Regions from separate parts of the Enterobacter sp. CP102 genome, predicted to be linked through region 2. Evidence: predicted binding sites of a transcription regulator. Region 2 holds the regulator's gene; each other region holds the start of a gene.

Region 1 (5,653 bases), 2.0 Mb from region 2:
CGGGCAGAAGAAACGGCTGACAAAATCATACTGGTCACCCGGCGCGGTGATGCAGACCATTTTATCCAGCGGGATCATCGCCGGGATATCCGGCGTCAAGGACTCCACCTGCTGCTGGTTTTCCAGCACCACCATGTAATCACGCCCTACACGCACCTCTTTTGCACTGCTGATACCCAGCGCGCTGAGGAGTAACGCCGGTGGGTTGTCTACCACCTCCGTAGACCATGCCGGGAAGTTCAGTGTCAGCCAGTCACCGTGACGTTTTACCGTCAGGTTGCCAACAAAACGGGTGGAGAATTTTATTTCCGTATGCGGATAGTTGAGATATTCAAAAATGACATGGGCGGCCGCCAGCGTGGCGTGCCCACAGAGGTTAATCTCGTCCAGCGTGGTGAACCAGCGCAGTTCGAATCCGTCATCCGTGTGCACAAAGAACGCGGTTTCCGACTGGTTGTGTTGTTGCGCCATCCTGAGCAGCGTTTCGTCCGGCAACCACGCTTCCAGCGGGCAAACGGCTGCTGCGTTGCCGCCAAAGGAGGTGTCACTAAAGGCATCTACCAGATAAAAATCAATTTCCTGCATTGTCTCTTCCCCTGTTGTTATATGTTCTTAGCGCAAAAATACGGTGCCTTTCAGATAGAGCGACGCCTGGCCGCCCATCAGTACGCGTTGCCCGTTCAGCTCACAGCGGACATCACCGCCGCGGGCTGATATCTGGCGGGCGAACAGTGAGGTTTTCCCCAGCCTCTCGCTCCAGTACGGGATAAGCATGGTGTGCGATGAGCCGGTGACTGGATCTTCCCAGACGGCAACGCCCGGCGAGAAAAAGCGGCTGACAAAATCGTATTGCCCGTTGCCGCGTGCGGTAACGGCCACCTTATGTTCACCTGGCGTCATCGCTGAGATGTCCGGTGCGACCGCTTCCACCTGCTGTTGGTTTTCCAGCACAATGACCCAGGCCCGGCCTTTGCGCGCTTCAACATAGTGGCTTATCCCAAGCGCCGAAAGCAACTCTGGCGGCGGAGTTTGTGCTTCGGTTGGGCAGGCCGGGAAATCCAGCGTCATCCAGTCACCGTCGCGGCTGACGGTCAGCCGGCCAGAGGCGGTATCAAAATGAATACGTGAATCGGGGTAACCCAGTTCGTTAAACAAGACATATGCGCTGGCGAGCGTTGCATGACCACAGAGATTGACCTCCGTTACGGTGGTGAACCAGCGAAGTTCGATGCCGCCCTTGCTGCACACAAAAAACGCGGTTTCCGACTGGTTATGCTGCTGCGCCATTTTGAGTAACGTCTCATCCGGCAGCCACTCCTTTAACGGGCAGACTGCCGCCGGATTGCCCCCAAACGCGGTATCGCTGAACGCATCAACCAGATAAAAATCAATCTCCTGCATTGTCTTACCCCCTGTTTTTGTTGTGCTGTTCCTTATATTCAATGAAAACACCCGCCGTCGCTACCGCTGTCATAAGGTAAATTTTGAGAACTGAGTCACATAATGATTGAGTTTTAGCCGTTTAACACTTTAAGATCCCCGTCACATCCTCCAGGCAACGGTCCCAGACATCCCTATGACAACAAACACAGTTTCCCGCAAAGTCGCGTGGCTACGTGTGGTCACGCTTGCCATCGCAGCGTTTATCTTTAATACCACTGAATTTGTCCCCGTTGGGCTGTTGTCCGACATCGCGGAGAGTTTCCAGATGGAAACCGCTCAGGTTGGCATCATGCTAACCATTTACGCCTGGGTGGTAGGCATGATGTCGCTGCCGTTTATGCTGCTGACCAGCCAGATGGAGCGGCGCAAACTGCTGATTGGGTTGTTCGCCTTATTTATCGCCAGCCACGTGCTGTCGTTTATGGCCTGGAACTTTACCGTGCTGGTGATAAGCCGCATCGGGATTGCCTTTGCCCACGCGGTCTTCTGGTCAATCACCGCCTCGTTAGCCATCCGACTCGCCCCTGCCGGTAAGCGCGCCCAGGCGTTAAGCCTGATCGCAACCGGTACCGCGCTGGCGATGGTTTTAGGCTTGCCGATTGGCCGTGTGGTGGGGCAATACTTTGGCTGGCGAACCACCTTCTTCGCCATTGGCGTAGGCGCCCTGGTTACGCTGCTGTGCCTGATCAAACTGCTGCCAAAAATGCCAAGCGAACACTCGGGTTCACTGAAAAGCCTGCCGCTGCTGTTCCGCCGTCCTGCGCTGATGAGTATCTATTTGCTCACCGTGGTGGTGGTAACGGCACACTATACGGCCTACAGCTATATCGAACCGTTTGTGCAGACCGTGGCCGGTTTTAGTGCAAACTTTGCCACCGTGTTACTGCTGATCCTGGGGGGCGCAGGCATCATCGGTAGCGTGCTGTTCGGGAAACTGGGTAATCAGCACGCGTCGCTGCTGGTGAGCAGTGCCATTGGGCTGCTGCTGGCGTGCCTGCTTCTGCTGATGCCCGCGGCAGACAGCGAAATGCATCTTGCCGTACTGAGCATTTTCTGGGGCGTGGCGATCATGATTATCGGTCTGGGAATGCAGGTTAAAGTTCTGGCGCTTGCGCCCGACGCCACCGACGTGGCCATGGCGCTTTTCTCCGGGATATTTAACATTGGGATCGGTGCAGGTGCGCTGGTGGGCAATCAGATAAGCCTGCACTTTTCGATGGCGTCGATTGGTTATATTGGCGCAATCCCGGCGCTGGCGGCGTTTATCTGGTCGGTTTTGATTTTCCGCAAATGGCCGGTGGCGATGGAAGAACAAGGCCAGCATGGGTGACATTTGTTTGTGCCGGGTGGCGGCTTCGCCTTACCCGGCCTACAAAACCCGTAGGCCCGTGCAAGCAACCCGCCGCCGGGCAAAACATCAATGATAGGTCTTAATAATTTCCAGCACGCCGTTAATAATAAACTGCACGCCCATACAGACCAGCAGGAAGCCCATCAGACGAGAAATAGCTTCAATACCGCCCTTGCCCACCCAACGCATAATCGCGCCAGAACTGCGCAAAGAACCCCACACAATAATCCCGATAAGCGCAAAGATGATTGGCGGTGCCACAGTGATAACCCAGTCCGGGAAAGTAGCGCCGTCACGCACCGTTGAGGCAGAACTGATGATCATGGCTATCGTCCCTGGCCCGGCGGTGCTTGGCATCGCTAAAGGGACAAAGGCAATGTTGGCGGAAGGTTCCGTTTCCAGCTCCTCGGATTTACTTTTAGCTTCCGGCGACTCATGCGCTTTTTGCGCCGGGAACAGCATCCGAAAACCGATAAACGCAACAATCAGCCCACCCGCAATACGCAGACCCGGAATCGAGATCCCGAAGGTGTTCATCACCAGTTGTCCGGCGTAATACGCAACCATCATGATCGCAAAAACGTATACAGAAGCCATCATCGACTGATGATTGCGCTCTGCACTGTTCATATTCCCTGCCAGCCCTAAAAACAGCGCAACCGTCGTCAACGGGTTAGCCAGCGGCAGCAAGACCACCAGCCCAAGACTAATTGCTTTAATCAAATCCAACATAGTGCGTCGTCGTCCTTATCCATAATTCAACACGGCAATTATAGGGTGAAACTGGCCGTTTCAGCCATTGGCACAACGTAAGGATTATTTTCGCTGCTGAATCATAACTATCAGTTATGTTTTTGATTTGAAAGCCCCAAAAAAAAGTTCATGAAACGTTTTAGCAATTCGTGGCATCGGCTGATTCATTCAGTTGACTTATACTTGCCTGAGCAATAATATCTGCCGTGACTAACTACTTGCCAGGGCAACCATTGTGAAAAGCACCAGTGATCTCTTTAACGAAATTATTCCGCTGGGTCGTCTTATTCATATGGTTAATCAGAAAAAAGATCGCCTGCTTAATGAATACCTGTCTCCGCTGGATATCACCGCAACACAGTTCAAAGTGCTGTGTTCCATTCGCTGCGAAGTGTGTATCACGCCGGTAGAGCTGAAAAAGGTGCTCTCTGTAGATCTCGGTGCCCTGACTCGAATGCTGGATCGACTCGTCTGCAAAGGATGGATAGAACGAAGCCCTAACCCGAATGACAAACGCGGCGTACTGGTGAAACTGACCAGCGACGGCGCGGCGATGTGTGAGCAATGTCATCAATTAGTAGGACAAACAACGCACCAGGAACTAACAAAAAACTTAACGGCGGATGAAGTGGCAACGCTTGAGCACTTGCTTAAGAAAATACTGCCGTAATACAGAAAGAGGTATGACGATGTCCAGACGCAATACTGACGCTATCACTATTCATAGCATTTTGGACTGGATCGAAGATAACCTGGAATCGCCGCTCTCCCTTGAGAAAGTGTCAGAGCGTTCAGGTTACTCAAAATGGCACCTGCAACGGATGTTTAAAAAAGAGACCGGTCATTCATTAGGACAATACATTCGCAGCCGCAAGCTGACGGAAATTGCCCAGAAGCTCAAAGAAAGCAATGAACCGATCCTTTATCTGGCGGAGCGGTATGGGTTTGAATCGCAACAGACCTTAACGCGTACGTTTAAGAACTACTTCGACGTGCCGCCTCATAAGTACCGAATCACCAGTATGCCGGGTGAATCCCGCTATCTGTTTCCGCTGAAACATTGCAGCTGAATGAATAAAGCTAACCATCGCCTTTAAGACGTAACCGAGGAAATCATGAAATTCACCGTCTCCGCCGCCCTCGCCTTGCTGGTGCTTGTCTCCAGCCAGACCTTCGCGGAGCAAACCCCACAGGCAGCTCAGCAGAACAATCGCGATGCGATGATCATGCCCTCTGCCAATAACCAGTCACCTTTTGATTTCAACCACATGGGTGCTGGTAGCGACAAATCCGACGAATTAGGCGTGCCGTATTACAACCAGCGCGACCACTGATTCGTTTTGCCCCGCTGACGCGGGGCTTTTTTTAGCGTTAATTTCTCACCTGCGTCGCCCGGCGTAATCGCAAGCCAAACACATTGATATACAGCCCCGCCATAATCAGCACCGCACCAAGCAGCTGCAACGCACTGAGTTTCTCCCCCAGCAACACTGCGGCACTGGCAATACCGACCACCGGAACCAGCAAAGAGAGCGGCGCCACACGCCAGGTTTCGTAGCGGCCAAGTAACGATCCCCAGATACCATAACCAATAATGGTGGCCACAAAGGCCAGGTAGACCAGCGACAAAATCGTGGTCAGGTCGATATTCACCAGGCTATCCAGCATGACGGCCGGGCCATCCAAAATAGCCGACGCCACCATAAACGGAATGACAGGGATCAGCGCACTCCAGACCACCAGCGACATCACCGGCGGTCGTGCTTCGTGCTGCATAATCAGCTTATTGAAAATATTACCGCAGGCCCAGCTCAGCCCCGCCGCCAGGGTCAGCATAAAACCAAGCAACGCCACATGCTGCCCGTTAAGGCTGGCCTCAACCAGCACCAGCACGCCAAACACGGCAAGGGTAATCCCCGCCAACTGCTTGGCCTGCAACCGTTCGCCAAAGACAAAGGCACCGAGGATAATGGTGAAGAAGGCCTGCGCCTGGAGCACCAGCGATGCCAGCCCGGCGGGCATCCCGAATTTGATGGCGCAGAACAGAAAGGCGAACTGGCCAAAGCTGATGGTCAGGCCGTAACCCAGCAATAAGGTAAACGGGAT
Region 2 (5,653 bases):
TCTGAGCTGCACGAAACGGTCAATATCATGCCCCGCAATGCCTTTCACGACTGACCTTTAACACTATTCCAGTCAGGGAGTTGCTATGTCTGCCAGACATCCGGTTATTGCCGTTACAGGCTCAAGTGGTGCGGGTACCACCACCACCAGCCTCGCCTTTCGCAAGATTTTCGCGCAACTGAATTTACGGTCCGCAGAGGTAGAAGGCGATAGCTTTCACCGCTACACCCGCCCTGAAATGGATATGGCGATCCGCAAAGCTCGCGATCTCGGCAAACACATCAGCTATTTTGGGCCAGATGCCAACGATTTCGGTCTGCTGGAGCAAACCTTCAAAGAATACGGACTGAGCGGCAAAGGCCAGTCGCGCAAGTATCTGCACACCTATGACGAAGCCGTTCCCTGGAACCAGGTGCCAGGCACTTTTACTCCCTGGCAGCCGCTTCCTGAACCTACCGACGTGCTGTTTTATGAAGGATTGCACGGCGGTGTGGTGACCACGCAGCATGACGTGGCACGCCACGTGGACCTGCTGGTCGGCGTTGTGCCGATTGTGAACCTGGAGTGGATCCAGAAGCTGACGCGCGATATCAGCGAGCGCGGTCATTCACGCGAAGCGGTGATGGATTCGGTTGTTCGTTCGATGGAAGATTACATTAACTTCCTGACGCCGCAGTTCTCACGCACCCACATCAACTTCCAGCGCGTGCCGACGGTAGATACCTCCAACCCGTTTGCGGCCAAAAGTATCCCGTCACTGGATGAGAGCTTTGTGGTGATCCATTTCCGTAATCTCGAAGGCATTGACTACCCCTGGCTGCTGGCTATGCTGCAAGGCTCGTTCATTTCTCACATGAATACGTTGGTGGTGCCGGGCGGGAAAATGGGGCTGGCGATGGAATTGATTATGACACCGCTGGTGCAGCGGCTGATGGAAGGGAAGCAGATCGCATAAGCTCGTTTTGCCCGGTGGCGCTACGCTTACCGGGCCTACGTGCGTGCTTTTGTTGGGCGGGTTAGCGCAGCGCCACCCGCCACAACATTACGCCTCGATCACTTCATACGAATGCGTTATTTTTACCGCTTTCTCCAGCATTAATGCCACAGAGCAGTATTTCTCCGCAGAAAGATCCACCGCGCGTGATACCGCAGCGTCTTTCAGCTCTTTGCCGGTCACAATAAAATGCAAATTGATGTGCGTAAACAGGCGTGGTGCTTCTTCACGACGTTCAGAAGTGAGTTTAACTTCGCAATCCGTCACGTCATGACGACCTTTTTGCAAAATCGACACCACGTCAATCGCGCTGCAACCACCTGCCGCCATCAGCACCATCTCCATTGGGCTTGGTGCTTTATCGCCGGAGTTCCCATCCATCAAAATCTGGTGTCCGGAAGCGGATTCGCCCAGGAACGTTAAACCTTCAACCCATTTCACACGCGCTTGCATATTCATTAACTCCAACGTTGCATTTTTGGTGACAGATTACGCGTACGTTACATTTCTCGCAACGGAAGGCGACCTGCATCATGCTGAAGCGAGACACCAGGAGACACGCGACAAAAGCTATGCTAAAACACTCTGGATGCTACAGTAATACATTGACGTTACACATGTATGCAGAGGACATCAAACTTTACTGGCTGCGAATATTACGACAGCCGACTTCCCAGGGTATGGGTAAGAATTCGATTGCAACCCCAGAGTCTGGATGCATCTTATGACTCTGGTGACAGCTTATAACAGAGGATAACAGCGCATGGTGCTTGGCAAACCGCAAACAGACCCGACTCTCGAATGGTTCTTGTCTCATTGCCACATTCATAAGTACCCATCGAAGAGCACGCTGATTCACCAGGGTGAAAAAGCGGAAACGTTGTATTACATCGTCAAAGGCTCGGTGGCAGTGCTGATCAAAGATGAGGAAGGGAAAGAAATGATCCTTTCTTATCTGAACCAGGGCGATTTCATCGGTGAACTGGGCCTGTTTGAAGAAGGCCAGGAACGTAGCGCCTGGGTTCGTGCAAAAACCGCGTGTGAAGTGGCCGAAATCTCTTACAAGAAATTCCGTCAGCTGATTCAGGTTAACCCTGACATCCTGATGCGTCTTTCTTCGCAGATGGCTCGCCGCCTGCAAGTCACGTCTGAGAAAGTGGGTAACCTCGCCTTCCTGGACGTAACGGGCCGTATCGCTCAGACCCTGCTGAACCTGGCGAAACAACCAGACGCAATGACCCACCCGGACGGAATGCAAATTAAAATTACCCGTCAGGAAATTGGTCAGATCGTGGGTTGCTCCCGTGAAACAGTAGGCCGTATTCTGAAAATGCTCGAAGACCAGAACCTGATCTCCGCCCACGGTAAAACCATCGTGGTTTACGGAACACGTTAATTCCGGTCAAACGGCGTGCCATCGCAAGGTGTCACGCCGTTTTTGTCTCTACTCCCCATGTGGCGCAGGCTAATTTATCACCCGGAAGTTAACTACGCACTGCGACAAACGCTGGTGTTGTGCCTTCCTGTGGCCGTGGGTTTGCTGCTGGGCCATCTGCAACAAGGTCTGTTGTTTTCCCTGGTTCCCGCCTGCTGCAACATTGCGGGTCTGGACACTCCGCATAAACGCTTTTTCAAACGCCTGATTATTGGCGGCTGTCTGTTTGCAGGCTGTAGCCTCGCCGTGCAACTGCTGCTTGCCCGTGATATTCCGCTCCCCCTGATCCTGACCGTGCTGGCCATGACGCTGGGCGTAACCGCTGAAATCAGCGCGCTACATGCCCGGTTGCTGCCCGCATCGTTGATTGCCGCCATCTTCACGCTGAGCCTCGCGGGGAATATGCCGGTATGGGAGCCGCTATTGATCTACGCGCTGGGAACCCTGTGGTACGGCGTGTTTAACTGGATCTGGTTCCGCCTGTGGCGCGAACAACCGCTGCGTGAATCGCTCAGCCTGCTCTACGTGCAGCTTGCCGACTACTGCGAAGCCAAGTACACCCTGCTCACTCAGCACACGGACCCGGAAAAATCGCTGCCGCCGCTGCTGGCGCGCCAGCAAAAAGTCGTGGATCTGATTAGCCAGTGTTACCAGCAGCTGCACATGCTCGCCGCCAATAAAAATCATGACTATAAGCGGCTGCTGCGTATCTTCCAGGTGGGTCTGGATTTGCAGGAACATATCTCTGTGAGCCTGCATCATCCGCAGGAGGTGCAAAAGCTGGTCGAGCGCAGCCACGCCGAGGCGGTGATCCGCTGGAATGCCCAAACCGTGGCAGCGCGCCTGCGCATCCTGGCTGACGATATCCTGTATCACCGCTATCCCACGCGTTTTAACATGGACAAGCAGCTCGGGGCGCTGGAGAAAATTGCCCATCAGCACGCGGATAACCCGGTGGGCCAGTTTGCGGCGTGGCACTTCAGCCGTATTTCCCGCGTCCTGCGGACTCAGCGGCCGCTTTACCCGCGTGACCTGATGGCCGATAAACAAAAGCGTCTGCCGCTGCTGCCAGCCCTGAAAAGCTATCTGTCTCTGAAATCTGCCGCGCTGCGTAATGCCGCGCGTATCAGCGTGATGCTCAGCGCCGCCAGCCTGATGGGCGTCGCGCTGCACCTGCCGAAACCGTACTGGATCTTAATGACCGTACTGTTTGTTACGCAGAACGGCTATGGTGCCACGCGGGTGCGCATTCTGCACCGGGCAGGCGGTACAATCGCGGGGCTAATCATTGCCGGCGTGACGCTGCACTTCCACGTACCAGAAGGCTATACGCTGCTGGGGATGCTGGCGATCACCATGGTGAGTTATCTGATTATTCGCAAGAACTATGGCTGGGCGATGGTGGGCTTTACGGTCACTGCGGTATATACCCTGCAACTGCTCACGCTCAATGGCGAACAGTTTATTATCGCCCGCCTGGTCGACACGCTGATTGGCTGCCTGATTGCCTTTGGCGGCCTGGTCTGGCTTTGGCCGCAGTGGCAAAGCGGGCTGTTGCGCCAGAACGCCCACGATGCGCTGGAAGCAGATCAACAAGCGATACGCCTGATCCTGAGCGACGACCCGCAGCCTTCGCCACTGGCGTATCAACGCATGAAAGTCAACCAGGCGCATAACGCCCTGTTTAACTCACTCAACCAGGCGATGCAGGAGCCGGGCTTTAATTCCCACTATCTGGCAGACATGAAACTGTGGGTAACGCACAGCCAGTTTATCGTCGAGCACATTAACGCCATGACCACGCTGGCGCGCGAGCACACCATGCTGACACCCGATCTGGCGCAGCGCTATTTGCAGTCCTGTGAGATTGCCCTGCAGCGATGTCAGCAGCGTCTGGAGTACGACGCGCCGGGAGAGGCGGGAGATTCGAACATTCTTGAAGCACCGGAAACACTGACGCATGGCCCAATGAGCACCCTGGAGCAGCATTTGCAGCGCATCCTCGGGCATCTGAGCACCATGCACACCATTTCGTCGGTGGCATGGCGTCAGCGTCCGCATCACGGAATTTGGCTAACGCGGATATTAAAGCGCACGCCGTATTGAATCACGTCCGGCTGGATTGTAGGCCCATGCAAGCGCAGCGCCGCCGGGCAATCAGGTTATCCCCGGACGATCTTCTCGACCGCCGCCGCAAAGCGGTTTAACCCGTCTTCGATGTCTTTGTCTTCAATCACCAGCGACGGCGCGAAACGCATCACGTCCGGCCCGGCATTTAGCACCATCACCCCTTCATCAGCTGCGGCGTGCAGGAAATCACGCGCACGACCTTTGTACTGCGGCTTCAGCTCAGCACCCACTAACAGCCCCATTCCGCGGATCTCGCTGAACACATCGTACTGCTCATCAATCTGCTGAAGGTGTTTCACGAACCGCTCGCGCTTCGCATTAACGCCGTTCAGCACTTCTGGTGTGTTGATGATATCGAATGCCGCACCGGCAATGGCGCAGGCCAGCGGGTTGCCGCCGTAGGTCGACCCGTGAGAACCCACGTGGAACGCGGAAGCGATATCCTGCGTGGTTAGTACCGCACTGACCGGGAAACCGCCGCCGAGCGCTTTGGCGCTGGTCAGGATATCTGGGGTCACGCCGTAGTGCATATAGGCAAAGAGATCGCCGGTACGCCCCATGCCGCTCTGGACTTCATCAAACACCAGCAGCGCCTGGTGCGCATCGCACAGTTCGCGCAGGCCTTTGAGGAATTCAGGCGTTGCCGCCGTTACGCCGCCTTCACCCTGAATCGGCTCGACCACTACCGCGCAGGTGTGGTCATCCATCACCGCTTTTACCGCGTGAAGGTCGTTAAACGGTACATGGATAATATCGGCCGGTTTCGGGCCAAAGCCATCGGAATACTTCGGCTGCCCGCCAACGGAGACGGTAAACAACGAACGCCCGTGGAAGGCGTTATGGAAGGCAATGATTTTGGTTTTGTACGGGCTATGACGGGTTGAAGCATAGTAGCGTGCCAGCTTGAAGGCCGTTTCGTTGGCTTCAGTACCGGAGTTCATGAACAGCACACGCTCAGCAAAGGTCGCGTCGATGATCTTGCGCCCCAGGCGCAGCGCAGGTTCGTTGGTAAAGACGTTACTGGTGTGCCACAGGGTTTCGCCCTGGGTTTTTAACGCCTCCACCAGCGCAGGATGACAATGACCGAGCGCCGT
Region 3 (5,653 bases), 730 kb from region 2:
ATAAACAGGTGATTACGTTGCATGAATCATGCGAAGTTAGCAACTGACTTTTAGTATTAAAAATCTTAATTTTCGTTATGCCGATAATATTCTCCCGTAAGCCAAACTGAAAGTATTCGTTCCGTTTCTATTAAGGAAAATAATTATCCAGTCTGAGCGGGAGGTTTTAAGATAACACAACAGAGGATCGGTGATTAAGCTAAACTATTGGCAGCATGAAAAAAGAACACGTTGAACATGAAATTTTATGCCATTTGGCGATAAGTCATCCCTGATTCGATTTATAAATAATCAGAAGCCAGCACTGTTTTTCCTCTTCCTGTACGCTTCGCATCATATAACGCTTTATCTGCTCGCGTGAGTAATGCCGAGGTATCGCGCTGACCCTGGCCCACTTCAACCACACCAGCACTAAAAGCAAGCTCCAGCTTTCTGTCGCCGACCATCAGGGGTTTTACCTTCAATATGTGACGTAACTGGTTGGAGAGTCGTGTTGCGGCATCGCCGTCTGTTCGCGCCAGCAACAGTAAAAACTCTTCACCGCCCACACGCCCCAGTGCCGATCCGGCCGGGCTGATTTCCCGTAGCCGATCGCAAAAATGGATCAGTGCGGCATCGCCAACCAGATGCCCCCATTCATCGTTGATTTGTTTAAAATAATCCAGATCGAACATCAGCACGCAGAAGTGGCTGTCTACATCCTGTCGCGAATTCGCCGCCAGCGCCGATTTAAGCTTTTGCAAAATTGCTGAGCGGTTAAAACAGCCGGTGAGATCGTCAGTGGTGGCCTTAACCGCCAGCTGCTGTTCAGCTTTTTTCCGCTCGGTAATATCCAGACCAATATTCAGAATCGAGTTGTCGGGTAACAAGATGTTAGACCACAGAATGGTTAGCTGCATCCCGTCTCTGCGCAGAGGATGCCATTCATACATATCTTTAAGGGGAGAAACATGCACAGACTCCCGCACCCGTCGACGCTCTTCAGGATCAGGATAGAAAAGAACCAGCGGATCGGAATGCGCAGCGACCTCCGCCATACTCCAGCCAAACACTTTTTCACACTCTGCATTCCACAATACACAACGGTTATGTTTGTCAAAGGAGTTCATGAGCACCGGGGCTCGCTCGAACAAGGTTTTATACTGCGTGACTACCCGTTGCATTTCTTGCGCCGTTTTTTCTCGCGCGATAATTTCTTCAAAATAGTCTTTTAGCTTCTCAACCAGCACCACCACGATATTTTTAAGGATCGGGAGAGAATTGAGTCGTTCATCAAACGCTAAAAAGAAATAGCCACTACAGTGCCAGTCGTGTGAAGAGAGTTTGCATAAAACACCGCTTTGTAACTGCGTGTAGCCCGGATGTTGGGCAGGAAAAAGCGCGCGGCCGATATGCTCTTTCCAGTACACCACCCGCCATGATCGGTTATGGCGCTGCAGCGCGGTACTGGCAAGAAAATCAGTCACGTCAAAAGAGTGACAGGTGACGTCACCTGCGCACACCACTCGTTGCAATCCGTCATCGTCATCAACGCTGACCCAGGCAAGTGTTGAACCTAAAACCCGGTTAATAGTGTCCAGCATTTCCGATAAAGAGCACTGAGAATTAAGCAGTGGCATAAGCTTCGCCAGTGCGTGCAGCGCCTGCATACTGTCATTAACAATATCGCGTCGTTTTTCTTTCATCATTTGTTCGCAGGTCATTAAATGATAGACCGACCGCAACATATATTCAGATTAAAAAAAACGTTAATTACTGAATAAAAATTCAGAATAATGAAATAACACTCTGTGTGTAATGAAAATGATACGCATCAGAAAAAAACCAAAAAATTCAAAAACCTGAATTATTAGTTACGAGTACATTTATTTGTCCACTCAAGCATAATCTATAGGGTTTATGCTGTAAACGTTATACAACTTTTGAAATATTGCAGAGGTTTGGCTATCTCAATGAATTCATTACAAAGAGTGAGGAAAGCCCACCATTAGCCTGCAAAGATATATTTTCACTTGCGTTCAAAAGCATATCTCGTGTCTATACCTGCCACTATTTTCATCATCCTGACACTGGCGAATAAAACAGCAAGTGTGATATAGTTCACATATCTTATGTAACTCAAAACACTGTTTCAGTCGTTCGTCTGCTTTTCGAGGATAGGTTTATGGCAACCATTACCACCAGCATGGTTCTCCTGCGCTGGCCGTTGTTCAGTGCGGTTTTGATGTTTTTAGCCAGCACGCTGAATATTCAATTTCGTAAATCTGACTATGCTGGCCTTGCGGTGATCAGCACCGTGCTGGGACTGGGCGCGGCATGTTGGTTTGCAACGGGCTTGCTTGGCATCACCCTGCTGGATATCGCAACCATCTGGGAAAATGTGAAAGTCGTCATGGTTGAAGCAATGAGCCACACTCCGCCGGACTGGCCGATGGTAATTACCTGACAGAGTAATTCCTGCGGGTACTGATGAGCACAATAAAAAACCTCGCAAATGCGAGGTTTTTTTATGCCTGACAGAAATCAGAACGGGATATCGTCGTCGAAGTCCATTGGCGGCTCATTAGATGGCGCCGGAGCAGACTGCTGCTGCGGACGAGACTGCGCGCCGCCGCTGAACTGGTTGCCGCCCTGTGGCTGCTGAGGCTGACCCCAACCGCCCTGCTGCTGGCCGCCACCTGCTGGTGCGCCACCGCCCTGACGACCACCCAGCATCTGCATGGTGCCGCCGACGTTGACCACGATTTCGGTCGTGTATTTTTCAGCACCGGACTGATCGGTCCATTTACGGGTACGCAGCTGGCCTTCGATGTAAACCTGAGAACCTTTACGCAGGTACTCACCCGCCACTTCAGCCAGTTTGCCGAACAGCACAACACGGTGCCATTCGGTCTGCTCTTTCATTTCACCGGTCGCTTTATCACGCCAGGATTCGGAAGTAGCCAGCGTAATGTTGGCAACTGCGCCACCACTCGGCATATAGCGTACTTCCGGGTCCTGGCCCAGATTACCGACGAGAATCACCTTGTTTACGCCTCTGCTGGCCATGTTCGTGTCTCCTGAATACGTTTCTTAATAGTGTAAACGCGCGAGTGTATCATTTCCACGCGGCAATTTGCATAGTTGCGTAGCCAGTTCAGAAATCTCTCGCGAACTCGACATTGTTACACAGAGAATCAGAAAATGCATTCCAATACTGTATATTCAAACAGGTCAATTTGTGTCATAATTAGCCGTTTCTGACAGCCGGTTGTCCTTCAAACAAACCAGGCAAACAGTGTTCCTACCGGGAAAGGTGAATGGATAAGATCGAAGTTCGGGGCGCCCGCACCCACAATCTCAAGAATATCAACCTCATTATCCCTCGCGATAAACTCATCGTCGTGACCGGGCTTTCGGGGTCTGGCAAATCCTCACTGGCTTTCGACACTTTATACGCCGAAGGACAGCGTCGTTACGTTGAATCGCTCTCTGCCTACGCCCGGCAGTTCCTGTCGTTAATGGAAAAGCCGGACGTTGACCATATTGAAGGGTTGTCACCTGCTATCTCTATTGAGCAGAAATCGACTTCACATAACCCGCGTTCAACCGTGGGTACGATTACCGAAATTCATGACTACCTGCGTCTGCTGTTTGCACGCGTAGGTGAGCCGCGCTGCCCGGATCACGATGTGCCGCTGGCCGCACAAACCGTGAGCCAGATGGTCGATAATGTGCTGGCACAGCCGGAAGGCAAACGCCTGATGCTGCTCGCGCCTATCATTAAAGAGCGTAAAGGCGAGCACACCAAAACGCTGGAAAACCTGGCAAGCCAGGGCTACATCCGTGCGCGTATCGACGGCGAAGTGTGTGACCTGTCTGATCCACCGAAGCTGGAATTGCAGAAGAAACACACCATCGAAGTGGTGATTGACCGTTTCAAAGTGCGCGAGGATCTGGCGACACGTCTGGCCGAATCGTTTGAAACAGCGCTCGAACTCTCTGGCGGCACCGCCGTGGTGTCCGACATGGACGACCCGAAAGCCGAAGAGCTGCTCTTCTCAGCGAACTTTGCCTGCCCGATTTGCGGCTACAGTATGCGCGAGCTGGAACCACGCCTGTTCTCATTCAACAACCCGGCGGGGGCATGTCCGACCTGCGACGGCCTGGGCGTGCAGCAGTATTTTGACCCGGACCGTGTGATTCAGAATCCGGAGCTGTCCCTGGCTGGCGGCGCGATCCGCGGCTGGGATAAGCGCAACTTCTACTATTTCCAGATGCTCAAGTCGCTGGCAGAACACTATAAATTCGACGTTGAGGCTCCGTGGGCCAGCCTGAGCGCAAACGTGCACAAAGTGATCCTCTTCGGTTCCGGTAAAGACAATATCGAATTCAAATACATGAACGATCGTGGCGATACCTCCGTGCGCCGTCACCCGTTTGAAGGCGTGCTGCACAACATGGAGCGCCGTTACAAAGAGACGGAATCCAGCGCTGTGCGTGAAGAGCTAGCGAAATTTATCAGCAACCGCTCCTGCGCCACCTGCGACGGCACGCGTCTGCGTCGCGAAGCGCGTCATGTGTTTGTCGAAAATACCGCGCTGCCGACCATCTCAGACATGAGCATCGGCCACGCGATGGACTTCTTCACTAACCTGAAGCTTTCCGGCCAGCGCGCGAAAATCGCAGAAAAAGTACTGAAAGAGATTGGCGATCGCCTGAAATTCCTGGTGAACGTTGGTCTGAACTACCTGACGCTTTCCCGCTCGGCTGAAACGCTCTCCGGCGGTGAAGCGCAGCGTATCCGCCTGGCAAGCCAGATTGGTGCGGGCTTAGTGGGCGTGATGTACGTGCTGGATGAGCCGTCTATCGGCCTGCATCAGCGCGATAACGAACGCCTGCTCGGTACGCTTATCCACCTGCGTAACCTCGGCAACACGGTGATTGTGGTCGAGCACGATGAAGATGCTATTCGTGCCGCTGACCACGTTATCGATATCGGCCCGGGCGCAGGCGTGCACGGCGGCCAGGTCGTGGCGGAAGGGACGCTCAAGGATATTATGGCGGTGCCGGAATCGCTGACTGGCCAGTACATGAGCGGCAAGCGCAAGATTGAGGTGCCGAAACAGCGCGTGGCGGCGAACCCGGAAAAAGTGCTGAAACTCTCCGGTGCGCGCGGCAACAACCTGAAAGACGTGACCCTGACACTGCCTGTCGGCCTGTTTACCTGTATTACCGGGGTCTCCGGTTCCGGTAAATCGACGCTCATCAACGATACGCTGTTCCCGATTGCGCAGACCCAGCTTAATGGCGCTACGCTTGCTGAACCAGCACCGTACCGCGATATTCAGGGGCTGGAGCATTTCGATAAGGTCATCGATATCGATCAGAGCCCGATTGGCCGCACGCCACGTTCCAACCCGGCAACCTATACCGGCGTGTTCACGCCTGTACGTGAACTCTTCGCCGGTGTGCCGGAATCCCGCTCGCGCGGGTATACGCCAGGACGTTTCAGCTTTAACGTACGCGGCGGTCGTTGTGAAGCCTGTCAGGGCGACGGTGTTATCAAGGTAGAGATGCACTTCCTGCCAGATATCTACGTGCCGTGCGACCAGTGCAAAGGCAAGCGTTATAACCGCGAAACGCTGGAGATTAAATACAAAGGCAAGACCAT
Region 4 (5,653 bases), 2.3 Mb from region 2:
CCACGCTCCAGACGCTGTCAGGGATTACGTAATCCACCGCACCTTCCACACCATAGATACGGCGCTCCTGCGGGTTGACGTCAATGGTCATGTCGCTACGGTTGATGTCGATGGATTTGTCCGAGAGAGAGTAGTAGGCCGCAATTTGCGTGCGCAGGTTATCTCCGGTGTAGCGCCAGCCCAGCTCATAGGAGTCAACTTTGATCCCTTCAAGCTTTGCATCATTCGGGTTAACGCTTTTAAGCAGCGCCAGGTGGCCCTGCGCATCGGCTTTTGCGTACGCGCCGTTCCCGTAATACTTGCCTGGATCCGGCAGCTCAACACCCTGAGAGAAGTTAAACCAGAGCTGCTGGCGTTCCGTAATGTGTGCAAGAATGCCGGCGTTAAACAGCAGGTTATCGTAATCCGTTTTACCGCCCGGGATCGCATCTGCTGAGGTGGCCTTACCATTCGCAATCGCCTGCTGCTGCGAATAACCGATAAAGTCATCAACGCGGTTTTCAGTCCATTGATAGCGAACCCCACCGCTCAGGGTGAAGATCTCATTGATGTCATAGCTGTTTTGCAGGAAGGGTGCAAAGTTGGTGATGCTGTAACCCGGATAACGCCCGGTGGTGTAGGCAGAGTGGTTATTCATCCCGCCTGATGGCACTGACTTCGCCAGGTCGAAGAACATCTGGTTGGAATCGAATGTTTCATGGTCGGCATCGATACCCCAGGTCATCTGCCAGCCGTCTAGCGGCTTGCTGTTCAGGGTCAGTTTTGCGCCGTACTGATCGGTGTTTTGCTCAGACGCCGCAAAGCTGGTGATGGTTTTGGTTTTTTGATCTACGGTCGGGAAGGGGTAGAAACGCAAGGATTCATCACGGTAGTAAATTTGCCCTACCAGCTCTTGCCCCCAGAAATCGGTGTCGGAATATTGCAGGCTGATGAGATGGCGCTCTGTCCCCGGAATGCGGTCGGAACTGAACCCGCTACGGGTCCGGGCGGTACCATTTCCGGTCACGGCACTCATGTTTTTATCGAGATAAAGCCCGTAATCATCGTCGCCCTGGCTTTTGTAATACTGCGTCACCACCTGCAACTGGCGGGTATCGCTGATGTCGATTGTGCCTGTACCCATCACATCCAGACGATCGGAATGTTGTAATCCTGTCTGGGTGTTATCGAAGGTGAGGGCGTCGCCGTTGCCATCATACCAGCCGCCAAAACGCTGATAAGCCACGGAGAGACGGCCTGATGCATGGTCATTCCCCCCGCTGACGGCGGTTGCCACGCGCTCGTCATGGTCATTGCTGTTGTTAAAGCCTGTCTTGCTGCCAAGCTCCAGATCAACCTGCGTTTCTGGCTGACCTTTTTTGGTCACGATGTTAATCAGACCGCCGGTACTGCCGCCACCGTACAGGGCCGTAGAGCCGGAAATAACTTCTATATGTTCGATGTTAAAAGGATCAATCGAATCAAGCTGGCGGCTGTCGGTACGCGAGGAGTTCAGACGCACGCCATCGATTAACACCACAATGGCGCGGCCGCGCATGTTCATGCCGTAGTTGGTTCGCCCCTGGCTGCTGACATCCATACCGGGGATCAACTGCCCGAGAATATCCTTGAACTCCTTGCCACCCTGGACTTGCTGTTCAATTTCATGTCCTTCGATAATCCATGTGGTTTGCGCCATTTCTGCCACGGTACGATGGCTGCGGTTGGCACTGACAATCAGGTTTTCTTCATTGGTTTGTTCGGCGTAAAGCGGCATCGCGATGGCCAGCAATACAGGATTTAGCACCCAGAGGCTTTTCTTCATCATCATTCCTTGTTGAGCGGTCGCTCTTTTTTATAGGCAGGTCAACATCACAATTTTGCATTGTGTAACAAATGTGAAAAATGCAAATGCGAATACTGCCGATAAAGAATCTTATTATCAACCCATCAAATAAGAGGATAAGCGCGGTGAGGAACAAAAATGGGGAAAGAGAGGGCGGCAAGGGAAGCCGCCCGGGGTATCAGATTTTAAGCAGTTCAGGCCACAGACGTAGCGTGGTGTGGGTAATGCTTTGCAGTTTTTCCAGGCTTGCGCCTTCACGGGCGCTTATCGACATACCCTGCAAAATACAGCTCAGGTATTGCGACAGCTCCTGCGGATGGCAATGGGCAGGAAGCTCACCTCGGCGCTGGCGTTCGGTAAGAAACGTACACAATGTCTCCTCCTGCATCGCGTGGCGCGATTTCACCGTGTTGGCAATCTCTTTAGAAGAGGCCGCAAGGGTGGCGGAGGTGTTGATCATAAAGCAGCCTGCTGGTGTATCTTTGCTGGTAAAGCAGGTGGCGACGGCGGTGAAATAGTCCCGCAGTGCTTGCTCAACTGTTTTTTCTTCGCAGAAAAGCTGCGCTTCGTGTTTCGCCGCAAAGCGCGAAATGTATCTGTCCAGAACCGCCCTGAACAGCCCCTCTTTATTCGTAAATTCTGCATACAGCGTGGGGGCTTTGGCGCCTGTGGCTTCCACAAGATCGGAGAGCGAGGTGGCTTCATACCCGTGCTGCCAGAAGAGTGTCATGGCCTTATCGAGCGCCGCTTCCCTGTCGAACACTTTTGGTCGGCCACGGCTTTTCTTTGCGCAACTCGTTACATCAGTTGTCATTTGCCGCGGATCCTCTGTTGGTTTGTTGAATGACCATTATAAAAATATTCGCCGCCCGCGACCAGCGCTGATTCAGCAAAAATATATTATTCATATGGGTATGAAAAATAACGAAATTAAAATTAATATAACGATCGTTATAAAAACATGTTGACGCGTGATGCGGATCACATTTATGATTTACCTATCGATCGTTAAGTAAATGACTAACGACCTCCAAATTCATCTGCCTAAAGGTAAAAATCATGAAAAACGTAAAAACCCTGATCGCCGCCGCTGTACTGAGTTCTCTGTCATTCGCAAGCTTTGCAGCTGTTGAAGTGCAATCTACCCCAGCTGACCAGCATAAAGTCGGTACTATCTCTGCAACAGCAGGTACTAACCTGGGTTCTCTGGAAGACCAGCTGGCACAGAAAGCAGAGGCGATGGGTGCGAAATCCTTCCGTATCACCTCTGTGACGGGTCCTAACACCCTTCACGGTACTGCGGTGATTTACAAATAAGTTTTGCAGAACCCTCATACTTGCCACTGCAAAAAAACGCCCTACATATGCAGGGCGTTTTGTTTTATTGCACTTTTACATCGTCTGCTGGGGAATATCCTGATGACGTGTAACGTCAACCGGCATCCCCGCGCGCGCCTCCATTGCCCGGCCTATCACCGCATCGTCAGTATCCTGGCTGGTTTTGAAGCGATACATCTCTGCATTGAGTGGGATCGGCAGCGTTTGCGGATCGTCACCGATATTTTTCGATAATGGCTGATGGATCTCCACCAGGCGTTTACCGCCAGGCTCTTCAGACACCTTGATCGGCGTATTGATAATGTTCACTTTTGTTCCTGGCGCTATCACTTTGTACAGGGTCTTGATGTCGTCATCACGCAGGCGAATACAGCCGGAACTGACGCGCATTCCAATACCAAAATCAGCATTGGTTCCGTGCAGAAGATAAACACCACCGTAAGCGGCAAGGCGGATGGCATGGTGGCCCATCGGGTTATCCGGGCCAGCCGGAACCACCGCCGGTAAATCTATCCCCTGAGCCTTATAGCGTGCGCGAATATTGGCGGTCGGTGTCCAGGTAGGATTGGCGCGTTTATCCGACACGGTGGTCACCATGGTTGGCGTGAGCGTATCGCCGCCCAGCTGGCCAATGCCAATAGGGTAGACGGTCACTTCGTTCCTGCCCGGCGGGTAGTAATAGAGTCGTAATTCGGCGAGGTTAATCACAATCCCTTCGCGCGGCGCATCAGGCAGCAACGTTTGCAGAGGAATGGTTAACACGCTACCGGCGCGAGGCACATACGGGTCAACGCCCGGGTTAGCCTGTAACAGCGCCAGGAAGCCCACGTTATATTTTTTTGCAATCGCCTCAAGTGAACCGCCATTGTTTTCAACTACATGAAAGCGGTTTTCACCCACCACACGGCTACCGGCAGGGGGAAGAGGCCAGGTGTTAGCCCGGGCTGGAAGCGCTATTGCCACGGTCGCAGCCAGCGCAAACAAGGTTATCCAGCGAGTCATACGCGAAGAGGTCATCATCACCATAATCCATATCAATGATAAGGTTATTGTTATTTAAAGAGTTAACGATAATTATGGCGAATGGATGTGTCGGGAAATCCAGGAGGTTTGCAAAGAGTTTGTAAATTGTCTCCCCGGCAGCGTGTATTCCACCGGGGAGAAAGGCTGGTCAGGCGATCGCGTTTTCTTCCAGCTGGCGCATAAAGTTACGCACCCAGTCCATGCGGGTTTTACGTTCAGCCAGCTCCTGGGTGAACTTCAGGCGCGTTGGCCCGTCCAGGCGGAAATGCTGCGGCTGTTTTTGCAGTAAACCAATCAGCCACATCGGATTGACGTGATTCTTCTCGGCAAACTCAATCACGCCACCTTTTTCATTACCTTCCAGCTTACGAATGCCCAGTTTCTGTGCCTGCTGGCGCAGCCGGGCAATATCCAGCAGGTTTCGCGCGGCATCCGGCAGCAGGCCAAAGCGGTCAATAAGCTCCACTTTGATCTCCTCCAGCTCGTTTTCGCTTTTCGCACTGGCAATGCGTTTATAGAACGACAGGCGGGTGTTCACATCCGGGATAAAATCGTCCGGCAGCAGGGACGGCATTCGCAGCTCGACATCCGTTTGCTGGCTGGTCAAATCTTCCAGTGACGGCTCACGCCCGGCTTTGAGCGCATCAACGGCATTTTCCAGCAGCTCCATGTACAGCGAGAAGCCTATGGTTTCCATCGAGCCACTCTGGTCTTCACCCAGCAGTTCACCGGCACCGCGGATCTCCAGGTCGTGGGTTGCCAGGGCAAAGCCTGCACCCAGATCTTCCAGCGAGGCGATGGCTTCCAGACGCTTTTGTGCGTCAGTGGTCATTGCTTTTGGATGTGGCGTCAGCAGCCAGGCGTAGGCCTGGTGATGCGAACGCCCAACGCGGCCACGCAGCTGGTGCAGCTGCGCCAGACCAAAGTGATCCGCGCGTTCAATGATGATGGTGTTGGCCGTTGGGATGTCGATACCGGTTTCAATAATGGTGGTACAGACCAGCACGTTAAAACGCTGGTGGTGGAAATCGTTCATCACCCGTTCCAGCTCGCGTTCACGCATCTGCCCGTGCCCGATGGCGATACGAGCTTCTGGAACCAGCTCGGCCAGTTTATCTGCCGCTTTCTGGATGTTTTCGACATCGTTAAAGAGATAGTAAACCTGCCCGCCGCGCAGTACTTCACGCAGAATGGCTTCGCGTACCACCAGGCTGTCGTACTCGCGTACGAAGGTTTTTACCGCCAGGCGGCGCGCCGGTGGTGTGGCAATAATTGACAGATCGCGCATTCCACTCATTGCCATATTCAGGGTTCGCGGGATTGGCGTGGCGGTTAAGGTCAGGATATCGACATCGGAACGCATCGCTTTGATACGCTCTTTATGACGCACGCCAAATCGGTGCTCTTCATCGACAATCAGCAGCCCTAAATCTTTCCACTTCACGTCGCTTTGCAGCAGTTTGTGGG

What was found. Region 2 encodes CRP, which controls carbon source genes, mostly activating them, when cyclic AMP is high. Its sites were predicted from a motif close to ATGTGANNNNNNTCACAT; they were not measured.
Region 1: N1249_RS10880 (sugar transporter) is a predicted target of CRP. The motif match lies at 1,485-1,502, and genes of this name have one in related genera.
Region 3: N1249_RS01400 (YjcB family protein) is a predicted target of CRP. The motif match lies at 2,089-2,106, and genes of this name have one in related genera.
Region 4: bhsA (multiple stress resistance protein BhsA) is a predicted target of CRP. The motif match lies at 2,795-2,812, and genes of this name have one in related genera.

The regions. Positions count from the first base shown of each region.
Region 1 covers NZ_CP104014.1:2,304,184-2,309,836, reverse strand. Annotated here, with positions in the region: gene N1249_RS10890 (PhzF family phenazine biosynthesis protein) at 1-585, opposite strand, end outside; gene N1249_RS10885 (PhzF family phenazine biosynthesis protein) at 613-1,401, opposite strand; gene N1249_RS10880 (sugar transporter) at 1,577-2,773, shown strand; gene N1249_RS10875 (MarC family NAAT transporter) at 2,861-3,526, opposite strand; gene marR (multiple antibiotic resistance transcriptional regulator MarR) at 3,783-4,217, shown strand; gene marA (MDR efflux pump AcrAB transcriptional activator MarA) at 4,237-4,617, shown strand; gene marB (multiple antibiotic resistance protein MarB) at 4,663-4,881, shown strand; gene eamA (O-acetylserine/cysteine exporter) at 4,919-5,653, opposite strand, start outside.
Region 2 covers NZ_CP104014.1:4,349,171-4,354,823, forward strand. Annotated here, with positions in the region: gene N1249_RS20620 (YheU family protein) at 1-54, shown strand, start outside; gene N1249_RS20625 (phosphoribulokinase) at 86-955, shown strand; gene N1249_RS20630 (OsmC family protein) at 1,043-1,447, opposite strand; gene crp (cAMP-activated global transcriptional regulator CRP) at 1,758-2,390, shown strand; gene N1249_RS20640 (YccS/YhfK family putative transporter) at 2,448-4,535, shown strand; gene N1249_RS20645 (aspartate aminotransferase family protein) at 4,592-5,653, opposite strand, start outside.
Region 3 covers NZ_CP104014.1:296,738-302,390, reverse strand. Annotated here, with positions in the region: gene N1249_RS01405 (sensor domain-containing diguanylate cyclase) at 282-1,685, opposite strand; gene N1249_RS01400 (YjcB family protein) at 2,165-2,446, shown strand; gene ssb1 (single-stranded DNA-binding protein SSB1) at 2,524-3,048, opposite strand; gene uvrA (excinuclease ABC subunit UvrA) at 3,300-5,653, shown strand, end outside.
Region 4 covers NZ_CP104014.1:1,818,994-1,824,646, forward strand. Annotated here, with positions in the region: gene N1249_RS08490 (TonB-dependent siderophore receptor) at 1-1,804, opposite strand, end outside; gene N1249_RS08495 (TetR/AcrR family transcriptional regulator) at 2,004-2,639, opposite strand; gene bhsA (multiple stress resistance protein BhsA) at 2,885-3,142, shown strand; gene N1249_RS08505 (L,D-transpeptidase family protein) at 3,218-4,183, opposite strand; gene mfd (transcription-repair coupling factor) at 4,335-5,653, opposite strand, start outside.